Regions from separate parts of the Sulfobacillus sp. TH-112 genome, predicted to be linked through region 2. Evidence: predicted binding sites of a transcription regulator. Region 2 holds the regulator's gene; each other region holds the start of a gene.
What was found. The regulator HrcA, encoded in region 2, represses chaperone genes, less so after heat shock. The targets are predictions, from matches to a motif close to TGTTAGCACTCNNNNNNNNNGAGTGCTAACA.
Positions count from the first base shown of each region.

Region 1: ACOJWD_RS07005 (flagellar basal body-associated FliL family protein) is a predicted target of HrcA. The motif match lies at 1,726-1,756, and genes of this name have one in related genera.
Region 3: ACOJWD_RS05055 (Hsp20/alpha crystallin family protein) is a predicted target of HrcA. The motif match lies at 2,234-2,264, and genes of this name have one in related genera.
Region 4: ACOJWD_RS13595 (co-chaperone GroES) is a predicted target of HrcA. The motif match lies at 2,192-2,222, and genes of this name have one in related genera.

Region 1 is NZ_JBYCKN010000108.1:14,084-19,833, forward strand. It holds gene fliN (flagellar motor switch protein FliN) at 1-131, opposite strand, end outside; gene ACOJWD_RS07000 (flagellar motor switch protein FliM) at 135-1,037, opposite strand; gene ACOJWD_RS07005 (flagellar basal body-associated FliL family protein) at 1,134-1,610, opposite strand; gene ACOJWD_RS07010 (flagellar hook-basal body protein) at 2,141-2,911, opposite strand; gene ACOJWD_RS07015 (flagellar hook-basal body protein) at 2,941-3,663, opposite strand; gene ACOJWD_RS07020 (MinD/ParA family protein) at 3,686-4,597, opposite strand; gene flhF (flagellar biosynthesis GTPase FlhF) at 4,599-5,741, opposite strand; gene flhA (flagellar biosynthesis protein FlhA) at 5,738-5,750, opposite strand, start outside.
Region 2 is NZ_JBYCKN010000064.1:229-5,978, reverse strand. It holds gene ACOJWD_RS04155 (RsmE family RNA methyltransferase) at 1-656, opposite strand, end outside; gene ACOJWD_RS04150 (50S ribosomal protein L11 methyltransferase) at 637-1,557, opposite strand; gene dnaJ (molecular chaperone DnaJ) at 1,541-2,674, opposite strand; gene grpE (nucleotide exchange factor GrpE) at 2,689-3,249, opposite strand; gene hrcA (heat-inducible transcriptional repressor HrcA) at 3,270-4,277, opposite strand; gene hemW (radical SAM family heme chaperone HemW) at 4,384-5,571, opposite strand; partial or broken gene ACOJWD_RS04125 (elongation factor 4) at 5,568-5,750, opposite strand, start outside.
Region 3 is NZ_JBYCKN010000077.1:5,049-10,798, reverse strand. It holds gene ACOJWD_RS05080 (enoyl-ACP reductase FabI) at 48-824, shown strand; gene ACOJWD_RS05075 (3-hydroxyacyl-CoA dehydrogenase family protein) at 835-1,680, shown strand; tRNA gene ACOJWD_RS05070 (tRNA-Gly) at 1,813-1,887, shown strand; tRNA gene ACOJWD_RS05065 (tRNA-Cys) at 1,906-1,980, shown strand; tRNA gene ACOJWD_RS05060 (tRNA-Val) at 1,988-2,065, shown strand; gene ACOJWD_RS05055 (Hsp20/alpha crystallin family protein) at 2,470-2,919, shown strand; gene ACOJWD_RS05050 (hypothetical protein) at 3,165-3,482, opposite strand; gene ytxC (sporulation protein YtxC) at 3,870-4,715, shown strand; gene thrS (threonine--tRNA ligase) at 4,981-5,750, shown strand, end outside.
Region 4 is NZ_JBYCKN010000185.1:3,855-9,604, reverse strand. It holds gene ACOJWD_RS13615 (3-hydroxybutyryl-CoA dehydrogenase) at 1-82, shown strand, start outside; gene ACOJWD_RS13610 (polysaccharide deacetylase family protein) at 106-888, opposite strand; gene moaC (cyclic pyranopterin monophosphate synthase MoaC) at 1,119-1,613, shown strand; gene ACOJWD_RS13600 (MogA/MoaB family molybdenum cofactor biosynthesis protein) at 1,606-2,112, shown strand; gene ACOJWD_RS13595 (co-chaperone GroES) at 2,247-2,549, shown strand; gene groL (chaperonin GroEL) at 2,598-4,238, shown strand; gene ACOJWD_RS13585 (hypothetical protein) at 4,378-4,866, shown strand; gene ACOJWD_RS13580 (MerR family transcriptional regulator) at 5,038-5,424, shown strand; gene hpt (hypoxanthine phosphoribosyltransferase) at 5,425-5,750, shown strand, end outside.

The DNA.
Region 1 (5,750 bases), on a different contig from region 2:
TCTTCCAATTCCATAAACTCCACTTTCTTCACTTCCACGCCCGATTCGTCCACCTCGGTGTCGGCCTCGTCCGAGGCATCCACCAGCGCTTCAATCTCTTCAGCCGTCAGTCGTGAGGCCTTCTTTGGCATATTTCATTCATCCCCCGTTCGTGATATCACACGCACCGCTAAATGTCCTCGACTCTTTCCCGGCAATACCTGGAACTTATTGCGGTTGCCCATACGCAATGTGAGCGGTTGATCATAACGATTCTTGAGGACTAACGCATCCCCGACCTTCAGTTGACTGAACTCCGATACCGTGATATCGGTTTTACCCAGCACCACCGCGGCTCGAATCGGTGCCATTTCTACGTGGCGCTTCATCTCTTTGGTCATGACCTGCACGTTATCTAACGATCCATCCCGGGTGAGTTGAAATTTGATGCTCGCTTCTGCCAGAGGCATAATGCTCGTATATGGCCAAACCATCGTTAATTGACCACGGTGCCCGTCCAGGGTGACTTGCTGCCGTGCCACGACAACCAGGTCCCCCTCACCAGCAATTTGCGAAAATGCTGGACTGTGTTCCATGGAGGTCACCACCGGTTCAATCGCCATCATCGGATTCCAGACATCCGCATAAATACGCAGCATGCGGTTCAGCAAATGGCGTACGATGCTTTGTTCGATCTGGGTCAAGCGGCGGCCCGGCCAGTCTCCCACGCCCGGCCCTCCCAAGGCACGATCAATCATAGCCAATGCAATAATCGGTGAACATTCAAATAGAGAGTTACCGACATTGGGAGAACTCGTGAATATGCCCAATACAGTAGGGGCCTTGATGGTTTGAATCATATCTTCATACATCACTTGCTCCACTGACAAGTGCTGCAACTGCAATGGCGTTCGCAGATACGATGACAAAAAGTTGGCGGTGTTCCGCCAAAACATCGTCATCGTGGCCATCACGGCGTCGAGCTGAGCTCGACTTAACTGGTGTGACCGTTGAAAGTCATAGGCTCGAACGCCTTCATAATCTCGCACTAAGCCCATGCGGCATCCCCTCTTGCGCTATAGATCCGGTTCTATCAATGAGACCATATTCGGCTCGTGAGACCAGAACTCCTGTTCTCCTCAACAACAAATTCCCTATTGCGTGAGCAAGTTAGAGAAGTATATGCCCCCTACGGTGCCTGGCCCAAAAATCGATTGCAAAATATAGGAGACCTGATCCTTGAATATGGTCAACCCACCTGAACTGGTCAATTCACTATAGGGGGTCGACCGCGCCAACGCAATAATTTGATTGCGAATCTTCGCGTCCAATTCGGCTGAGCCCGTACCCGACCCCCCGGCGGCCCCAGCGACCGTGCCTCCGGCAGAAATCAACGCGGCGGGCATGACCTCAAACTCTAAATCCAAACTCACGTAGTGCGTGTCTCCCTGCAAATTACTTTCAATACTAGACTCCGTTACTGCGACCGCTGTCTTCGCCGAAAAGGGGGTCGACTCGATCACCGGTGCGGGCGTATGACTTAAGAGGGACGGTTCTAAAAAGACAATACCGCCCGCACCGATCCCCGCACCAACGATAAAAATGATGACAAACAAAAGAATTTTCTTCAAATGAGTCCCCTCTTCAAGAGCGTCCCAGTGGTACCGCTCAGAATTGATTGTTCATCGTCCGCTCCGCTACACTCAAAGTCAGGCGGTGAGGGAATGAATCCATGTCTTGATCTTGCGCCAATACTCCATGCCAAAAAGTGCTGACGCCTCAGATATCTTCCAAAACTAAGGCGATCGCTGCCCCCGACGCTGAATTACCCATTGTCGAAGATTCCACTGCATCCGATGTGCATAGTCCCTCTCATCGGGCGCTATATCTTAGTCGCCACCGGTGATTCGGATCTCGGTCCCAAGGCTCTCCTGCCAAGGACTGCCGCATCCATGCTCACACACTCTCTCAAACCGTGTTGGACGAGATCAAATATTTGAACCCCTTATATGCGCCCTCTTGGCTCGAATCTTTCCCTAGTCTTAGCCGCGTAGAAAGCCGGGCCGCTTCCGATCATTAATATGGAGAAGTCTCCCCAACCAACAGCCCCAGCAATCTGTTCAGTCGCGACTCCCCACCTGCGAGACGATCTAAAGATCTCCTAGGCCTGAAGGTTTGTGGTGGACTGAATCACTTGCTGGTCGACAGATATCACCTTGGCATTGAGGCTATATGCTGTCTCCGCCTGGACCAAATCCACCATGTTACTGGCGAGGCTGGTGCCACTTTGATTCACAGCTGATGACTGTAAGGTACCCGTACCACCCTGACCAGGAACGGTCACCGTTGGGGTTCCAGAGTTGGCTGAGAGTCCATAAAGATTATTACCTTGCGCCACCAATCCTTGGGGATTGGGGATGGAGGCGATCTTGACCTGACCGACCGTCTGAGGACCATTGACGCCACTCACCGTAACCACGCCATCCGCTGCAATGGTGAAGTTCTCACCCACGGGAAGATTCACCGGCGGGTAAAGTTTGGCACCTCCAGGAAGGACCAGTTCCCCCCCGGAATCAATTTGAAACAACCCTGCCCTCGTATAAGAAATTCCATTCGGAGACGAGACCATAAAAAACCCATTGCCGTCAATCGCAATATTGGATGCACTATTGGTAGGCTGGATTCCCTGAGAAAACGTTGGCGTATCGGAGACCAGGCTCGCCCCGGTATTCATCGCGAGACCCGAACTCAGCGTTTGCCCCAACAGGGTGGCTCCCGGCTGACGCTGCACTGCGTTTCCGGTGCTGGCCAATGCCGTTTCGCGACTCCCATAACCTGGCGTATTGGCGTTAGCAATGTTAGCCGCCACCGCATTAAGAACATCATTTTGAGCATTAAGCCCATTCGCCCCAATTCCTAAAACATTAAACATATGATCCCCCTTCTTCATTGAGGTTCATGCTAGGTTAATTCCCCGAGCGTGGCCGCCGTGGCGAGGCGCTTACTTTCTTCATTGACCACTTGGGTCAGCGACTGGTACCAAGACTGAGCATCAATCATGTCCACCATAGAATTTTCGACATTTACATTCGAGGTATTTAAGGAAGACTGAATCACTTGGCCCGTGAATGGAGTTCGAGTCGGGCTAGTATAGAGATTATTGCCTAGAGCGGCTAAGCCGGTGGCCGAGAGATTCGTCAGTGCCAAGGTACCGATCGTGGCATTCCCTTGCGTAATGACGCCTGTCGGACTAACACTAAACGACTGGCCGGACTGCAACTGAATGGGCTTTCCCGCCTGGTTAAGGACAAAGTCTCCTTCAGCTGTCACTAAATTTCCCTTACCGTCCACGGAAAATTGGCCATCCCGGGTATAGGCTAACCCCTGAGGTGTCCTCACCACAAAATACCCTTGTCCTACAATGGCTAAGTCATTCGGATTGGTGGTTGATGAGACCCCACCGCCCCCGGTGGCAATGCTGGAACTAAACGCCACACCATTGGAGGTTTGCCCCAGTACTTTGCCTGATCCGGTATCCTCCAAGCTTCCGGTAGGAAACGCCGTAAACGTGCCCTGTTGCGCGAGATATCCCGCCGACTGACTGTTCGCGATATTGCCGGCAATCAGTCCGAGCGACTGATTTTGGGCAATCATTCCTGCAGCACTAATATATAATGCGTCCATATCTACCCTCCTTCACTCCCTGTCAAATGGGATCACGATCGATTTCCCGAGGCCAGTTTTCCACGAGTCGTCTCACAAATCCTCCCCATCCACCGCGTCGCGGCGGAGGCACCCGATGCAACAATCGGTCCGCAATATCTCCGATGTCGAACGAAGCCGCGGCATTAGGATAGGCTAAATAGAAGGGGTTTTGTCGCAGTACTGATCGCGATACCATAGCGTCCTCGCTCACCTGCCCAATAAATTCGACACCTTGGCCCAAGGCTTTATCGGCTAAATCACTAAGCCGTTGCCCCAGTCGCTCCCCCTGCTCCCTGGAGTGAACTCGATTCATCACCAATTTGAGTGCAACACGGCCATTTTGTTCCCACACCGCCTTGATCAGACCATAGGCATCCGCCAGCGCCGTCGGCTCAGGATTGGTCACCACCAACGCCTCATCCGCTGCCAGAACGAACGACAACACCGCCTCGGAAATGCCGGCAGAGGTATCAATAATGAGCCAATCACACTCTCCTTCGAGCTCTTGAAAGCTCTCTACGATATGACCGACTTCAATGCTATCAATACGCGCAAGCTCGGTAATACCGGAACCACCGGGAATAATCCGAATCCCCTTAGGCCCATTTTGCAAAGTATCCCTTAAGGCTACTCGCTTTTCCACAACATCCCACAAAGTATAAATGGGTTCATATCCTAGCATAATATTGATATTGGCCAAACCCAAATCTGCGTCGAGAATAACCACCCGCTGGCCGCGATCCGAGAGGGCCATCGCCAAATTTAACACCAGACTAGACTTCCCCACGCCCCCTTTCCCGGAGGTGACCGCCATGACACGCGCTCCCTCGAGCCGGTCATGCAGAACTTCTCGAGTCGCTTCGTCCGCCTTTGACCTCACCCAACTCCGCAAGCTATCACCTTGCTTGGCCATGTTAGGCACCGCCCTTCAAGAGCATGGCTAGTGTTTTTGCAAACGCCACTTGGATATCATCAGGCACATTTTGACCATCGGTGAGATAGGAAAGAGGCCATCCTAGCGTCAAAGCACATGAGAGAAGGCCGCCAATGTGTTGGACTTCATCAACCTTGGTAAAACATACTTTGGGACTTAACCCGTCCGCAAAACGGCGAGCGGTTTCCTGCATCAATGAGGAATCCATGCTTGCTGGAAGAACGAGTTGGATATCATTGGCCCGAGACAGTTCCGCCACGGTACGAATTTCGGACATATAAAGCGCATGGTTCAGACTATGCCCTGCAGTATCAATCAGCACCACATCCGCTTTGCGGTCTTTCAAAATGTGAGGAATGTCTTGCGGTCGCAGTGCCACCTGAAAAGGAATCCCGATAATTTCGGAATAGGTTTTCAATTGTTCCACTGCCGCCACCCGAAAGGTGTCTGTGGAAATTAATAGCACCGACTTCTTTCGTTCCAAGTGGCAATAGGCGGCTAACTTAGCGATAGTGGTGGTCTTCCCGGAACCGGTGGGGCCCACAAATAGGACCGTTGCCGGATCCGCCAAGGCGATCGGTTGCGGAGGCCCTAGCCGTTCTTCAAGCACCTCACTCAAAGCTTCGTCACGACCGAATTCCCCTTCTTGCATCATGGTTTGCACGGAATCCGCCAGTTTTCTTGCCCAGCCATCTTGTACGTGGCGCTCAAGCAACCATTGGTAGGTATCTTCCACCTCAGGGTCGTCAATGCCCTGCATCCGATCCAGACGCTCGCCTAAGCCCTCCAACATATGAATGACATCATCCATGCGATAGTCCGCCGCTTCGTTGGAGATGGCGGGTTCGCGATGACTCGGCACGGGTGAAACGCTTCCCACTTGAATGACTGGGATGGCCTCGGCGCTTGCCGTCATGGTCGGAGCCGCCTCTTGGGCAGCGGTGGCCGCTGAACGCCGGGTATAGTCGGTGGCGACCAGCACTTGAAACCCACTTTGCCAAAATCGCCACCAGGGATCCCGGGCCTTCCCTGAAGAGAGAATGATGGCATCCTCACCCAATTCCCACTTGGCCATCGCCAATGCTTCCTCGGCTGTCCGTGCCGTAAATCGTTTCACTATCATAATGACACC
Region 2 (5,750 bases):
GCTCCCGCATTTTCCGCCCGATAAATACGCGGTCCGAGAGACATGGCATGAGCTCCCATGGTATAGAGCCGATCATATTCACTCCGCGTCATGCCCCCTTCGGGGCCAGCGACCAAAAAGACTGAAAAAGCATTCTCTGCCAGCCATTGCTGCATCTCAGGCGCCTCGGGATCCAGTGCATATACTGCTGATGGAGACGGTAAGGTTAACGCGGACAACCATTGTGGCTCAGCGACATCGGGCACAAATGGCTGCCGGCTTTGCTCGCTGGCCTCTTTGGCAATATGCCTCCAACGCTCCAGTTTCTTTGGCGACACATCCCGGACAATGGTCCGTTCACTGATCACAGGAATGAAGTGTCTCACTCCGGCTTCGGTCGCTCGTTCCACAACGTCTGAAAAATGATCACCTTTCAAGATTGCCTGACAAAGAGTGATCTCTCGTTTGGGTCGCGAGATCGCGGTCTTGAGATCCTGACACTGTAGACGCTCATTGGCCACGATCACGGCGAGCCAAACCTCCCCACTCGGGGTCAGCACCTCTACGTCATCTCCGACCCGTCGTCGCATGACATGCGTTAAGTAGTGCCAATCCTGCTGGTTAAGAGGTAGCATGTCCCCTGGCTTCACACAAACATCAAGTGCAATCCGAACCATTTTTCACCACCGCCAAGAGCCACCCTTCTTCTTGTTCAACACTCACTAGTTGCCATCTTGCCGCGGCGATGAGACGTCGAATATCTTGCTCTCGTTCCGGCAACACGCCAGAAAGCAATAAAATCGCCTCATGAGCCACATAACGTTGAATTCGCTCCCATTCACTATCAATAATTTCCCATATGAGATTTAAGCACAATACATCAAAGGGGGTTTCGGGCACATCTTCCAGGGTTCCTTCCACAATAGCAATACGCGGTTCTTGGTTCCCTAACACGTTTTGTTCGAGAGCCTCCCGGGCCATGACATCCGGTTCTACGGCCACGACCTCTTTGGCACCACGACGGGCGGCGATGAGGCTCAATATGCCCGACCCCGCTCCTAAATCGAGCACCCTCTTCCCCTGAAGAGGGCCCAAATTAATGAGCGCATTGACACACATTCTCGTCGTGGCGTGCGTTCCGGTTCCAAACGCCATTCCTGGATCGAGCCAAATGGTGTGGTGAGCATCGACGGGAGAGGGCGAAACCCATGACGGCACCACGACATAGTCGGAAGAAAACCATTGAGGCACATAATACGCTTTCCAAGCATTGGCCCAGTCCTGGCTATGGATACGGCGAACGTCGACGGGCCAACTGCGTTGGCGACAATACTCATCCACCTCTTTGCCGATGTCCGCATACTGCTGTTCGCTCACATAGATCCGAACATACGGCACCCCCGACTCCAACGGGATATCGGTAAAAGGGGCCTCAGAGGGGAGACCATCATCGTATTCAAGGCCGACAACCGGAAAACGGTAAGCAAAGTCCATCGCCTCACCCAGATCTTCTTGCGTAGGCGTCCAGGTCACAACAACATACCACGGGTCCACCCCTTCATTACCTGCCCAGGGCATCTTTGACCTTACGTAATATCCCTTTATCCTCCGGCAAGACCTCTTCTCCACGCACTTCGGCCCACATCCGTAAAATTTCACGTTCCTTGACATTAAGATGTTTTGGCACTTGGACCACCACACGCACATTGAGACTACCTTTAATACTTGACGATCCTAGCCGCGGCAATCCCGATCGAGCAATGCGAAACACGGTATCGGTATCTGTCCCTGCCGGGATATGCACCGTCTCCCGCATGCCGGCTAACCCCTCGACCTCAATTTCAGCACCTATCGTGGCCTGAGCAAACCCAATGGGCTGGTCAATCCACAAGTCGTCACCGTCGCGCCTTACACGCTCATCAGCCGCAACATGGATAAATACAATCAGATCTCCGGGCCCACCGCCGCGCCGCCCCGCCGCGCCTTCCCCTTGAACCCGAAGGCGAGTCGAGTCGTCAACACCGGCAGGTACTTTCACCGTTAACCGTTTTTCCGCCCGCACGACACCGTGCCCGGCACAGGTCTTACATGGATTAGGAATGAGGCGACCGGTACCTCGGCATCGATTACAAGCTTCAATACGGCGTATTCGCCCCAAAAAGCTATCCGAAATGCGCTCGACCTCGCCACGTCCACGACAATCGGGACAGGTTTCAATTCGAGTTCCCGGCTCTGCCTGGTTTCCATGGCATCGCGAACAGGTTTCTTCCCGCAACACCTTAATCTCTTTGTCCACACCGGACATGACATTCTCTAAGGTCACCGTCAGATCATAACGCAGGTCTGGACCACGTTCCGGTCCATTACGTCGATTTGCCCCTTGCCCTTGCCCTCCAAAAAACATGTCAAAGATATCCCCGAAACCACCGCCACCGAATCCTCCGAATCCGGCTCCTCCCGCGAACCCGGGATCATTGGCGGAATCACCAAACTGATCGTAGCGTGCTCGCTTCTCGGGATTGGACAACGTCTGATACGCTTCGTTCAGTTCCTTAAATCGCTCTTCCGCCTCCGCATTACCGGGATTAGCATCCGGATGGTATTGAGCCGCCAATTTACGAAAGGCCCGCTTAATCTCTTCGGGTGAAGCGCCTTGACTGACGCCCAGTACTTCATAGTAATCCCGTTTCGGCATGCCTCTTCTCCCTCCTAACTCTGCTCTGCCGACGGTTCCCCATTCGACACTTGGACCATACTGGCTCGCAGGACCCGGTTATTCCACATAAAACCGCGCTGCAATTCCTGGACAATGGTGCCCTCCGGTTCCGCACTCTCGACTCTTTGAACGGCCTCGTGGAATCTCGGATCAAAGAGTTGTCCCAGCGCCTCAATCGGCGTGACGCCCAAGCGCTGCAGGGCATCGATAAATCCCTTCTGGGTCATCTCCAGACCCACACGCCAGGCCTTGGCGTCACCTTCATGTGGCATAAACTGCAGTGCCCGCTCTAAGTTATCATAGACCGGCAAAAGGTCCCCCAGCAGTTGCTCCGCGACCCGTCCTTGGATGTCTTCGCGATCGCGGTCCATACGCCGGCGAAAATTATCAAAGTCTGCCTGCAAACGAATTAACTGATCATATCGAGACCGCGCTAAGTCTTCCCAGTCTACGTCGGACTCTTTGTCGACAGCTTCTGAACCTGTCTCGTTCGTTTCTTCCTCCAAAACCGTGTCGTCCTCAGGTACATATTGTTCCTTTTCTTCTTCGCGCATGCCGTTATCCCCCCGCCAGATTACCCTTGTAATACCCGTGTCAGTTCCTCCGACACGGCTTCCACGACACTCATCACCCGACCATATTGCATCCGTCGAGGACCTAGAACCATTAGGTGCCCAACCACGCTCGAGCCAACCCGATAGGTGGCCGAAACAACACTGCAATCTTGAATATCGACCAAAGCCGATTCTCGACCAATCACCACCTGAACGCCTTCGTGTACGCGCCGGTTCACTAACTCGATAGCGGTTTCACGCTCAAGAAATCCTAGCACCCGCCGCACTTTTTCTACATCATGAAACTCGGGATAATTGAGGATGTTAAGCGGGCCCGCCAAACTCACCTTGTCGTCATCCCCATCACGCCCCATCACCCATTTCAATGCCAGATCCCACAGTCCCGGATACCGCTTACTATCTCCTTTCAGCGGATCCAAAATGCGAGCCTTGAGATCCTCGATGGCAACTCCCCGAAACTGATCAGTGAATTCCTCGGCCAACTGCGAAAGTTGCTGAATATCGAGCTCCTCTGGAACCGAAAAGGTTTGATTTTGGACCATTTCGGTATTGGTTCTCAACACCATTAACACCGTATGATGCCCCAGCGAGACAAAGCTCAAGTCACGCAACCAGGCTTCATCTGCGGGGGGTGCCACCACCAATGATGGGTACTGTGTCAACTCTGATACCAGTCGGGCGGTTTGGTGAATAAACCAGTGCAATTCTCGCACCCGTACCGCGTAATGATGGCGAATCAGATCGCGTTCTCCCTCCTCTAACGGAGACAGCTTCATGATTTCATCCACATAATATCGATATCCCTTATCAGAGGGAACCCGCCCCGCCGAGGTATGAGGTTGTTCAAGAAATCCCAGTTCCTCAAGATCAGCCATTTCGTTACGGATGGTGGCTGGGCTAACACCAAGAGAATACTTGCGAGCCAAGGTTCTTGAACCCACCGGCTCTGCGGTAGCGATATAATCATCAATGAGTGCTTCGAGCACCCGCCTTTTTCGGCCATCCATAGCAACACCTCCCGACCCAACATTTAGCACTCTCAGTATTGGAGTGCTAAACAGCTCTCCAAAAACGATAGCACCCACGCGATTTAGCTGTCAAGAATCCGCTCACTCATTTCCCTCTCTCACTTCCCTCTCTCACTTCCTCAATAGGAGCATCGACTAGCGCTCGAGCCACCACATTGGCCACATCCCGGCCGCGGTCGGTGAGAAAGATCCGCTCACCATCATCGACGATTAATTGACGCTGTTTAAGGTCTCTTAGAGTGCTGAAAAAGACCGTTCTTAGGTCGGCCTCAAATCGGGCTGTAAATCGCTCCCGAGACACTCCCTCTCGTTGGCGAAGCCCCAGCCAGAGAAATTCCCGCATCTCATCAGCGGAAGTAAGCATTTCGTGGTCGTCTTCGGGATCGATGTGCTGTTCGACCAAATCCATATATCGTCTTACCCCGCGCACATTCCACCACCGTCGCAACGGAGCATAGGCATGAGCTCCTGATCCAAGAGCCACGTACGGTTCAAGTCGCCAATAGAGGCGATTATGTCGCGACTCATAGCCCGGGCGAGCATAGTTCGAAATTTCATAAGAATATAATCCCTGACCGGCCAATTGTTGTTCCGCCCAGTCCGCCATTTCTGCCACGATCTCACTATCTGGCAGCACCTTTTCTCCTCGTTCCACTTGTGTTTTCAGGGGGGTTCCGGGCTCCACCATCAATGCATAAAGTGAAAGATGTTCTGGCCTCATGGCTAAAAGTCCCTCGATCGTCTCATGCCATTCACCCAGTGTTTGCTCGGGTAATCCATAAATGGCATCAAGACTAATATTAGAAAACCCGGAGGCACGCGCCATTTTCACCGTCTCAGCAATGGCCGTGACATCATGAATGCGATTTAAGTTTATCAAATGGTAATTTTGCAACGCTTGAGCGCCAATCGAGAGACGATTCACCCCCCCTTCACGCAGACGGTCCAGTTTTTGGGGCGTAACCGTACCGGGATTGGTTTCAACGGTCACTTCAACTCCAGCTACATCACCTACGCGGACCTTGATGGCATCAATAATGCGTACTAACAGATCGGCGTCAATCAAGGACGGCGTACCCCCGCCAAAGAACAACGAAACCAGCGTCCCCTTTGGCAGAGACTCCATCGCCCACTCCGCCATCAGTGCCTCCACATATCGCCTATGGTCATCGACGCTCATTCCAGTCACGGTGTTAAAGTCACAGTAGGTACAGCGCGCAGCGCAAAACGGGATGTGGACATAAATCCCCCAGGGCAATGATGCGTGGTTCATTCGTCCCCGACACGCAAGATGGCCATAAATGCTTCTTGGGGAATCTCCACATTCCCCACCGATTTCATACGGCGCTTGCCCTCTTTTTGTTTTTCCAATAGTTTACGCTTACGGGTAATGTCTCCTCCGTAACATTTCGCTAGCACATCCTTACGCATCGCCTTCACGGTTTCTCGCGC
Region 3 (5,750 bases), on a different contig from region 2:
ATGGTTTCGTTTATTGGATGGACGAGGGTTGGAGGGAGAAGACGCAATTGGAATTATTACAGGATAAAGTGGCTCTTGTCACGGGGATTGCGAATAAACGGAGTATCGCTTGGGGAATTGCAAAGGAGTTTGACAAGGCGGGTGCTCGTCTCATTTTGACCTATCAAAGCGACCGGTTGAAGGAAAACCTGGATAAATTGGTGGGAGAGCTCAGCCAGCCGCCGATCACGTTGCCGCTAGACGTTTCGGACGATACGTCAATTGCCAATTTGGCCAAAGAGATTCAAGCACACTATCCCGTGTTGGATATCTTAGTGCATTCGGTCGCCTATGCCAGTAGTGAAGATTTGTCAGGACGATTCCTTGATACCAGTAGAGATGGCTACCACTTAGCACAAGACATTAGTGCCTATTCACTCACCGCGCTGACGCGCGCTCTCTATCCGCAGCTTCATGCAGCTGGACACGCCAGTGTGATGGCCATGACCTATCAGGGATCGGTCCGGGTGATGCCAAACTATAATGTCATGGGGGTCGCTAAGGCAGCCCTAGAGTCTTCGATTCGCTATTTAGCGTTTGATCTTGGAAAGGACGGGATCCGGGTGAACGCAATTTCTGCTGGGCCTATCAAGACGCTGGCAGCTGCCGGGGTCAAGGGGATCTCTTCGGCATTACATAGCACTGTGGAACGGGCGCCGATCCCAGAAAACATTAGCACCGAAGATGTGGGACATGCGGCCGTATTTTTGGCGTCTTCGTGGGCGGAGCATATTACCGGCCATGTGTTGTACGTCGACAGTGGGTTTCACATTATGGGATTTTAGGAGGGGACTCATGGATAGGACAATCGCGGTTATCGGCGCCGGTACCATGGGAAGTGGGATTAGTCACGTATCGGCATTGCACGGCTATCGGGTTTTGATGATTGACGAGAAGCCTGGTGCAGTGGAATTAGCGCAGAAGGGGATTGCACAAAGACTATCGCGTGAAGTGGACAAGGGAACCCTAACGGAGGCTGTCAAAGACGATGTGTTAGCTCGCTTGGTGACATCTGACTGGTCAGATGTTGCAGACGCCGATATGGCGATTGAAGCGGTTCTTGAAGTCATGACTGTGAAAAAAGCGGTATTCCAAAAGCTCGATCAAGTCTTGCCGGCCCATGCGCTGATTGCGACTAATACATCCTCTTTATCTATTACCGAACTGGCTGCGAGCACTAGACGTCCTGCTCAGATTGTGGGACTGCACTTTTTTAATCCAGCTCCGGTGATGAAGTTAATTGAAGTCGTCCGTGGAGAAGAAACCTCGGATGAAACGGTTGAAAAAGCGCAAAAATATGCTGTCAGTATTGAAAAGGAAACGGTGGTAGTCGAAAAGGACACACCGGGTTTTGTCGTGAACCGAGTGCTGATGCCTCTTTTTATCGAGGCCATGCGGATCTATGAGGAAGGTATTGCCAGTAAAGAGGATATCGACAAGGCCATTAAGCTGGGATTGAATCATCCCATGGGACCGCTCACGTTGGCGGATTTGACCGGATTAGATGTTGATCTCAATGTTATGGATTATCTGTACAATGAGTTCCATGATGATCGCTTTGCGGCTCCGTTGGTGCTGCGCCGACTGGTGCGAGCAGGACATCTCGGGCGTAAGAGCAAAAAAGGATTTTATTCCTATTAAGTCTCGGTTGATAGTACAAAAGAGGCTATGCAAAGGATATGAGGAGAGGCTATGCGGGCGTTGGGATGTCTCGGCACCAGATATTTGATCTTGACCCGCATAGTGTCGATTGCTATAATTACTCGTGTTCTTGCGGAAGTAGCTCAGTGGTAGAGCATCGCCTTGCCAAGGCGAGGGTCGCGGGTTCAAATCCCGTCTTCCGCTCCAGTTTATCGCCTTATCCACGGCGACGTAGCCAAGTGGTAAGGCAGGGGTCTGCAAAACCCCTATGCCCCGGTTCGAATCCGGGCGTCGCCTCCATATTTTTGGGTGGTTAGCTCAGTTGGTTAGAGCGCTCGCTTGACATGCGAGAGGTTCACAGGTTCGAGTCCTGTACCGCCCACCATAAAATTTGAAACCCCGCATGGTTTGCGGGGATGTTTTTTTATCCCGGCCGATCTCCAACTCGTCGCCGCCATTAAGTGAACGGGGAGACCTATACGATACGAGGGAACACGACTCCACACGGTCGTTGAAGGTGGATTAATAGCCTCAGATGCGTCATTCGAGTGGTTAATCGCATTTCGAACGTGCGAGTCCCAAGATTTGTGCGCTTAACAACTCCCATGCGGGTGATGGTCCAAAGACCATAGAACGGACTTAATGATTTGACAACGACCATCCCGAATTTCTCGCCAAATTGGTTACAGTGCACAAAGAAGATTTAGCGACCCGCTCTTGACAGGATTATCCTCTCCTTGTAAATTAAAGACGAAGGATAAAGATAGTCAAAGTCAGGAGGGAGCTATCATGAGTCTATTACCCGTTCGACGAACATTGGCCCAAGATCCGCTGATTCAGTGGCAAGATGAGGTGAATCGATTATTGGATGAAGTATGGCCAGAGCGCCCGTGGAGTTCGTTGATGCCGCTCGCGCGGTGGTCGCGTCCGGCGTTGGATTTAGAAGAGGATAGCCAGCATTACTATCTTCATGTCGATGTACCGGGAGTACCTGCGCAAGGACTTACAGTACAAGAGGTTGATGGGGCCCTGGTCATTGATGCGAAGCTCGAGTCCACTGAAGGAAGAACCTCTCATGTTCGTGAGCGCTACGTGGGGAGACTGCATCGGGAAATTCGACTACCGAGAGACGCGAACCTTGATGAGCTTTCCGCAGGCCTCCACAACGGCGTGCTCACGATCACGGTACCTCGACGCACGGAGGCTTCCGGTCGAACCATTCCTATTACCGCCCAATAAACATTAAATGAGAAAGGCTGCCCCCGAAGGGACGGCCTTTTTTGGTCTATGAACTTTGTTTGGAGCGATAAAGCGCCTGAATTACTTACGTATCCGCTCCTATAGTACCATCGCGTCGGCACAGGGCCCCCGCTTCGCTTGGGGACTCGAGCCATCGCAAAATCGCGCCGTAAATTTTGAAATCGAATTCGGCAGTGCTGCAACATCACATGATTATGTTCGATGGTGACCTGTGAGGGATATCCCTACCGATTGAGGTCATTATAGTAAAAGTCGACCAAAGTCGGATCTATCCGCGCTACGCTTTCGTCTCTTTCGATTTCGGTGAGGTCGTGAAAGGCTCTCATTTTCCTCACGTCTGTCGGGCTCAATGTGTCGCCGTCGTGTTTAACATGTCCGGTGACCGTGAGCCAATTGAGCCAGTCGATAATGTTCGTGCGGTGCATTGCGGCATCGACTCCCGCGCTCTCTGCCGTTTTCTTAACGAGTGTCTCTGTATCCGTGCCTTCGTGATGGTGTATCAATTGTTTGATCAGATGCCGTTTCAGCGTTTTGTTATCCATATTACGAACCTCCAGTGGATTGCATATATGCCCATATTCGAAAGATTGTTGTATGGCTATGGCTCATGTTGTCGATTCTTCAACGATACCTGGTTTTGATGAAAATGTCGACGGCACAGCACACTTCCTAGGGAATCACGATAGGGGCACTACTGGTCGACAGGGATCACCCTCGCTATCCGCTACCCCGGCGATTGGGTAGGACATGGTTAGTTGCTGACTACTCAAGGGCATTGGATTTTCTATGACGCGTACACACAGAGTGGGATGGCCATGAGTTTCGTAGTGATGCCTATGTGAGAGGTCACACAGACGTATTGCGGAGAATAGCATAAGCCAAATTGCATATACTAACGTGGATATAATTGGCAGAGAGGTGGGGGTTATGTGGTCCAATGGACAGTCATATCAAAACGCGATGTCAATTCTGAAGGATTAGCGGAGTTTTTGGCTAAAAATATTGCCGGTGAATGGATAGAAGATACCGGGGTATCGCAGCGGGTCTTTCGATTTCGTAGTGAGGACCAAGAGAGGGAGCAAATTAGTTGGCCGATGGCACGGGCATTGGCAGAATATCTTGTGGTGCGTACAGAGCGGATTTGGTTACTCGATACGTTGGATCGTCGTTATCGGAGTTTTGGCGAGGACGAGACCGAAAAAATTCTCTGCGATGTGGGAGAAATTTTGCACTCGGACCGCGAACACGATCAAGATCGACTAGATTTAGCGACAACACTTATTTTTGGACTCTTGCAAGAGAATACAACGTTGGTGTTGGAAGGGATTCGGACATTTCTTTTGCCGGATATCCAGGCGGAGTATGAAGAGGCCATTGATCGGGCTGTTGATGTGTTTTTGATGGAGGAAGAATATCAAGAGTTCGTGAAGCTTTTAAAGCAATTAGTGGCTGTTGCAGGAACACAGCATGACTGGATTCACGTGCGTTTTGAGGGCGATCGATTTTTCTTTGAAGATCCTGCCGGAAAGCGCCTCGGGGATGATCTTTTGGGGGATATGTTGTCTGGTAATGACCACCATAAAGAACCCATCGATGATGTGTTGATTAGTGCCTTGGTGACCTTAGCGCCCAAACGTATCACCTTACATCGGGGTCAGTTGTTACCGGAGGGAATGCACACGTTAAAAGAGGTTTTTGACGATCGTGTACTCAATTGTCCTGGATGTGGCCGGTGTTATTCGCGCCAGCTTGACAGCGACCGGCGAAGTTTCTAGTATAAAGAACAATATGTTGGGACGATGAAGAGGACGATAGCAGAAGATCCTCATTAGAGAGAATCAGTCGTGGGCTGCAAACTGATTCAGGCACTTGACTGCTAGACCACCTTGGAGTTTCTGGCAATCCTTTAAGCTAAGCCGGCGGGTACGCCCGATATCGCGTGCGATGAGTGGAACCTCTCAGGTTTAAGGGTGGTGGAACCGCGGTGTATACCGTCCCCCCAAAACCGAGGGGCTTTTTTATTTTTGGGGGGTAGAAGAGATGAGTAAAGTGGAGCTTCAGATGGAAGACCAGGTTATTGAACTAGATGATGGACAGAATCTGCAGGATGTGACCGCGATTCCCGCGGGGGCCCTCGCGCTGTGGCTTGATGGGCAAACGATGGATCTCAGTCGGCCAATCACCACTAGCGGGCAGTTACACTTTCTTGACTTTAAAGACAGTGCGGGCCGCCATGTTTTTCGGCACTCCAGTGCGCATCTTCTCGCGCACGCCATGAAGAGATTGTGGCCAGAGGCGAAATTGGGAACCGGTCCGGCATTAGAGGACGGGTTCTACTATGATGTTTGGCTTCCTGAACCATTAACGGAGAGTGACTTGCCAAAAATCGAAAACACCATGAGGCAAATTGTCAAAGAGGATTACCCCATTGAGCGTGTGGAACTGACACGAGACGAAGCGGTTAGCTTGTTCGCCGAGCGGGGCGAGTCGTTCAAGCAAGAGATCATTGCTCGAATTCCTGAAGACGCGGTGATTTCGGCCTATCGTCAGGGGGAGTTTATCGACCTATGTTCCGGACCTCACTTGCCCAGTACGGGACGCATTGGCGCATTGAAACTGACACAGGTCTCGGGGGCCTATTGGCGCGGTGATGAAAAGAATCCCATGATGACCCGCATTTACGGGACCTCTTTTCCTGATGAGGAGTCTCTTACGCATCACTTGGCGCAAATTGAAGAGGCGAAACTACGGGATCACAGAAAGCTCGGGGCCCAACTAGACTTATTCACTTTTCGCGAAGACGCTCCCGG
Region 4 (5,750 bases), on a different contig from region 2:
TCCAGCCCCGCTGTTACGGCAAATGGTGGATGCCGGACTCTACGGCCGAAAGAGCGGGCGCGGCTTTTATCAATATCGTTAATAGTGAAACCAACAGCAGTGGGCTCATAGCCAAGGGCCCGCTGCTGTTGTTGATTTTTCAGAGTCTTTGGGAGTAGTCGTGGGAAGCGGCAATTGGGCGGGATGTTGCAGATGAAAATCTTCGACATATTGTGGAAGCGTGACAAAGCGATACCCTTCAGATTCCAGAAACGGTAAAATGGCAGCCAGTGCTTGCACCGTTTCTTGACGGCGGCCACCGCTGTCATGCATAAGTACAATCGCCCCAGGTTCGGCATCGGTGAGAATCTTTTGGGTGATGTGCGAGGTGCCGGGTTCTGACCAATCGCGCGTATCAATGTTCCAGAGTGTCACGGTATATCCTTTCGCGGAGAGAAACTTCACCAAACGGGCGTTAGAATTGCCATAAGGCGGGCGATAGAAAGGGACCATGGGAATGTGCTCCTTTTTTAGTAATGCCGCACTGCGCTGGGCGTCTTGATACACCCCGTCTGTGCCAACGCGAAAGTAATTGACATGCCTATAGCCATGATTCGCAATGACCGATCCTTGTTTAATGATGTCTCGGGCAATATTTGGCCACTGGGCCACTTCACTGCCTAAGACAAAAAAAGTGGCGTGCGCTTGATAGCGGGTCAAGAGGGCTAAGATTTCCGGGGTGTAGACCGGAGACGGCCCATCATCAAAGGTGAGGGCTATCACCCGCGGGGTATTCATGGACGCCGCGGGTGTCAGAGAATTAGCGTGTAGCGGGGAATCAAGCCTCACGAGGAAGAATCCTACCATAAGGACCACCACTATCACTTCCCACCATCGATGCGTTGTCATCATATCCCACCTTTGGACAAGAGCTATGACTAATGAGTATGTCCATTGGTTACACGATATGAGAGGATATTGGTAAGCGAGATACTGCGATGGTAGCCTGATTCGGCACGCGATAGCGCTATTAGCAGGGCATACGTTGGTTGTTGATTTTGGGCGTGCCGTGCATGAATATGAGGTCGCGGTAGTGACCAAAGGTCAAAAGTAAAATCTAGGGAAAGAGGGATCTTAGGGTGAGTGCCGATCAAAAGTTTCCTCACTTAAATGTGCGTGGCGAAGTCCATATGGTGTCAGTCGGAGGGAAAGATGAGAGCGATCGGCGAGCGCGCGCGATGGGACGACTCGAGACCACTCCTGAGGTGGTGGAGAGCATCCGGGCAGGAACTACCGCCAAAGGAGATGTGCTGGCGGTGGCCCGGGTCGCGGCCATCTTAGGGGTTAAACGGACCAGTGAATGGATTCCACTCGCCCATCCGATTCCGGTGACGGGGGTGTCCGTCGACATTGTCATCGAAGAGAAAGCACTAGTCGTGTCAGTCGAGGTCAGTACCGTGGGCAGGACGGGGGTAGAAATGGAGGCCCTAACGGGCGTCAGTGCGGCACTTCTGACCCTATATGACATGCTCAAGGCACAAGATCGAGCGATGGTCATGACCGAGGTAAAACTAATGGCGAAGTCTGGCGGGCGCTCAGGCGTGTTCCAAAGGGAGGATGACGTGCATGGATGAGGACATACGAGCAGCGGTATTAACCAGTAGTGATGGGGCGTATCATGGCGAGCGGGAAGATGTGTCGGGTGAGAAACTGAAAACCCTTTTAGGGTCTCTTGGAGTCATCGACGATTATCGAATTCTTCCAGATGACGCGGTTGCTTTAGAAAAGCAATTGTGGGTTTGGGTGCGTCAAGGGATTCACGTTATTGCCAGTACTGGTGGTACAGGACTGGGCCCACGGGATGTGATGCCGGAAGTCACCGGACGGATAATCACCCGCGACATTCCGGGGATGGCGGAAGCGATGCGGGCAGAGTCTCTTCGCTATACGCCATTTGGCATGATTTCACGAGGACGCGTCGGGGTGGCAGAACATACCCTAATCATCAACTTTCCTGGCTCCCCCCAAGCGATAGAGCAAATTTGGCCCGTAGTGGCACCGGTTATTCCACACTTAGTGAGGCTGATTCACGGTGACACCCAGCACTCAAGTGGAGATTCGCAACAACATTAAAACAATTATGGAGATCGCCTCCTTTTACGGAAAGTATTTGACGTATGCCCAGAGATTCGCTATTATCGCTTATGGAATCTGTTGGCACTCGACACGATTGAGTGCTAACAACGAACAATGAGGGAGGGATACCCGTGGAAATTCGTCCGTTAAGCGACCATATCGTGGTGAAAGTCATCGCTGAAGAAAAAACCGTGGCTGGAATTGTCCTGCCTGACACGGCTCATGACAAGTGGCAGCGCGCCGAGGTCGTAGCCGTCGGCAGTGGCCGACTGTTAGAGAACGGTGCACGTGCCGCCATGGAAGTGGCGGTCGGTGATGCCGTCTTGTATTCCGCAGATGCCGGTCTTAAGGTGCGGATTGATGATGCGGATTACCTGTTGTTGCGTGAAGCTGACGTCTTAGCGGTTTTTGCCACTGCCTCAGTGGTGCACTAACATAGCGCTTAAGAGAAACGAAGATGCTCAAGAGGAGGAACAAATTCGATGGCCAAGCAGATTATTTATGACGAAGAAGCCCGTCGCGCCCTAGAGCGTGGAGTGGACAAATTAGCCAATGCAGTCAAGGTGACCTTGGGACCGAAGGGTCGCAATGTGGTTCTTGAAAAGAAGTTTGGCGCGCCGTTAATTACCAATGACGGTGTCACGATTGCCCGCGAAATTGAGCTTGAAGATCCATTCGAGTCGATGGGTGCCCAGCTGGTGAAGGAAGTAGCCACGAAGACTCAGGATGTGGCCGGAGACGGAACAACCACCGCCACAGTACTCGCGCAGGCCATGATTCATGAAGGATTGAAGAATGTCACAGCCGGTGCGAATCCGATGGGGATTCGGCGCGGGATTGAAATTGCGGTCAACACTGCCGTTGAAGAAGTACGCAAGATTGCTAAACCCATCGAGGGCAAAGAAGCCATTACGCAAGTGGCGTCGATTTCCGCCAACGACGGTGAAATTGGCCGATTGATTGCGGAGGCCATGGAGAAGGTTGGCGCTGATGGCGTCATCACGGTGGAAGAGTCCAAAACCACTGGTACCACATTAGAAACAGTGGAAGGTATGCTGTTTGACCGTGGTTACATTTCGCCATACATGGTGACCGACACCGAAAAGATGGAAGCGGTGTTGAGTGACCCCTATATCCTCATTACGGACCGTAAAATCTCGGCCATTCAGGACCTGTTGCCAGTACTAGAGAAGATCGTACAGCGCGGGAAACCCTTAGTCATCATTGCCGAAGATGTCGACGGAGAAGCCTTGGCGACGTTGGTCGTGAACAAGCTGCGTGGCACCTTGACCGCGGTAGCGGTAAAAGCTCCGGGATTTGGTGACCGACGCAAGGCCATGCTTGAAGACATTGCCATTTTGACCGGCGGACAGGTGATCTCTGAGGACCTCGGCTTGAAGCTTGAAAACGTGACCCCGGATATGCTTGGGCAAGCACGTCAAGTGAAGATTGCTAAAGAGGAAACCACCATTGTCGATGGCCATGGTGCGGACGACGACATCAAAAAGCGCATTCAGGTCATTAAGAAGCAAATTGAGGACACCACCTCAGATTATGACAAAGAGAAGCTGCAAGAGCGGCTCGCGAAACTCTCCGGTGGTGTGGCTGTCATCCAAGTGGGTGCAGCGACCGAAGTGGAACTGAAAGAGAAGAAGCTGCGCATCGAAGACGCACTCTCCGCAACCCGCGCAGCGGTCGAAGAGGGCATTGTTCCTGGCGGTGGAACTGCGCTATTGCGCGCTATTCCCACTCTCGCTGAACTCAAACTTGAGGGCGACGAGAAAATCGGTGCGGCGATTGTGCGACGGGCTCTGGAAGAGCCAGTGCGTCAAATTGCCCACAATGCCGGTCTTGAAGGTTCAGTCATCGTAGAGATGATTAAGAAAGAGAAAGCAGCGCACGGTTACGACGCGGCCAACAACAAAGTGGTCGACATGGTGCAAAGCGGTATTGTGGATCCTGCCAAGGTTACGCGTTCGACCTTGCAAAATGCAGCCTCGATTGCGGCGATGTTGCTGACCACGGAAGCATTGGTGGCCGACAAGCCCGAGAAGAAGGACCCGATGCCGGCTGGTGCTGGTGGCATGGGTGGAATGGGCGGCATGGGCGACATGATGATGTAGTGGTCTTGCCGACCAAGAGAGGAGCTTTCGGGCTCCTCTTTTTTTATGGATTTCGTTGTTTCTAATAGACTGAATGGAATTGTCAAATGATGGGGATAATGGATGAGGAACGATGATTGTCTGATAGGAGGAACGGTAGATGGAAGTGATGTTAGCTCAATTAATACAATTAGCTCCTGAATTGGCAACCACCATGCGAGAGGACGTGCGATCGGGACGGCTCGCGGCAGCGCGCAAAAGGGGCGTGGCGGGTCGTCCATATGTCATTCGAACAGAGGATTTGGAATCGTGTGGGCGCCCGGAGTACCGGGAATTGGCCGACTTGGCATCACGCACTCCCATGAGTGTCCCTCATCGTCAGAAACGGCTGATGGAATCTCCTGGCATGCTTCCGGTGCGGAATGCGGGGACAGAAATTTTTGACATTATGGAGTCACAACACGTGATGTTAAAAGATCTCGTCCAAGTGTTGACTCAAGAAATGCGCGGACGCTATGAACGGATGGATCGGCAGCAATTGCAAATGCAAGAATTGTCCTATAAGCTTGGCCAAGCGCATCAAGAGATTGCCCGCTTAGAACGCATGGTGGCTGAACGTGCGTTTGGAAGGGTTGATGAGGCGAAATAGGGGGGCGTTTGTGGCACGGACAAAGCCCAGCCTACGCCCGTGTGGAAGGTAGAGGAGAAGTCGGAGGAGCCTTTTGGGGGCTTCTTCTCTATTTTGCGAGAAGAGTTGTGGCGGGTAATCAAAATCCGGTAATATGAGAGAACAAGAAGACGCATAAGGGAGCCGTCGAGAATGCGAGAGGGCGATGTTGGATTATATCCTATTGGCGATGTTAAGAGTCGTACCGGACTCACCGAACGTCGCATTCGCTACTATGAGAGTCTGCAATTTATCTCTCCACGCCGCAGCGAAGGGAATCAGCGGTTATATTCATTGCGAGATATTGAGCGGTTGATTGAAATTAAGCGCTTATTAGAATCGGGACTCTCATTGAAGGCAGTGCGAACTCGACTATCTGAGCCAATAGAAGATGTGGAACGCGATGCTGATAGTTATTTTGAAGGGAAACGCATTGCCTATGGGGAGCGTCCGCGGCACGGCTCCTTGTATCCATTGAAGGATCGTGCGGCGATTATGCGGCGGCTGACCCGCGATGACGATGGAGAGGAGAATGAATGAGTGCAGAGTGCACCCGGTGAACGCCTAGAAGTCCTGATTTCGGCAAACGATATTCAATCCCGAGTCGAGATGATCGGAAAGCGGATTACGCAAGATTACGTAAATAAAGAGGTCGTTCTCGTTGGGATCTTAAAAGGGTCCTTTGTTTTTGTGGCCGATCTTGCACGACATATTGATTTACCTGTGGCGGTGGACTTTATGGCGGTCTCGTCCTACGGCATGTCCACCAAGTCGTCAGGAGTGGTCCGCATCGTGAAGGATTTGGACTACAGCTTAGATGGGAAACATGTCATTGTGGTGGAAGATATCGTGGATACTGGGCTGAC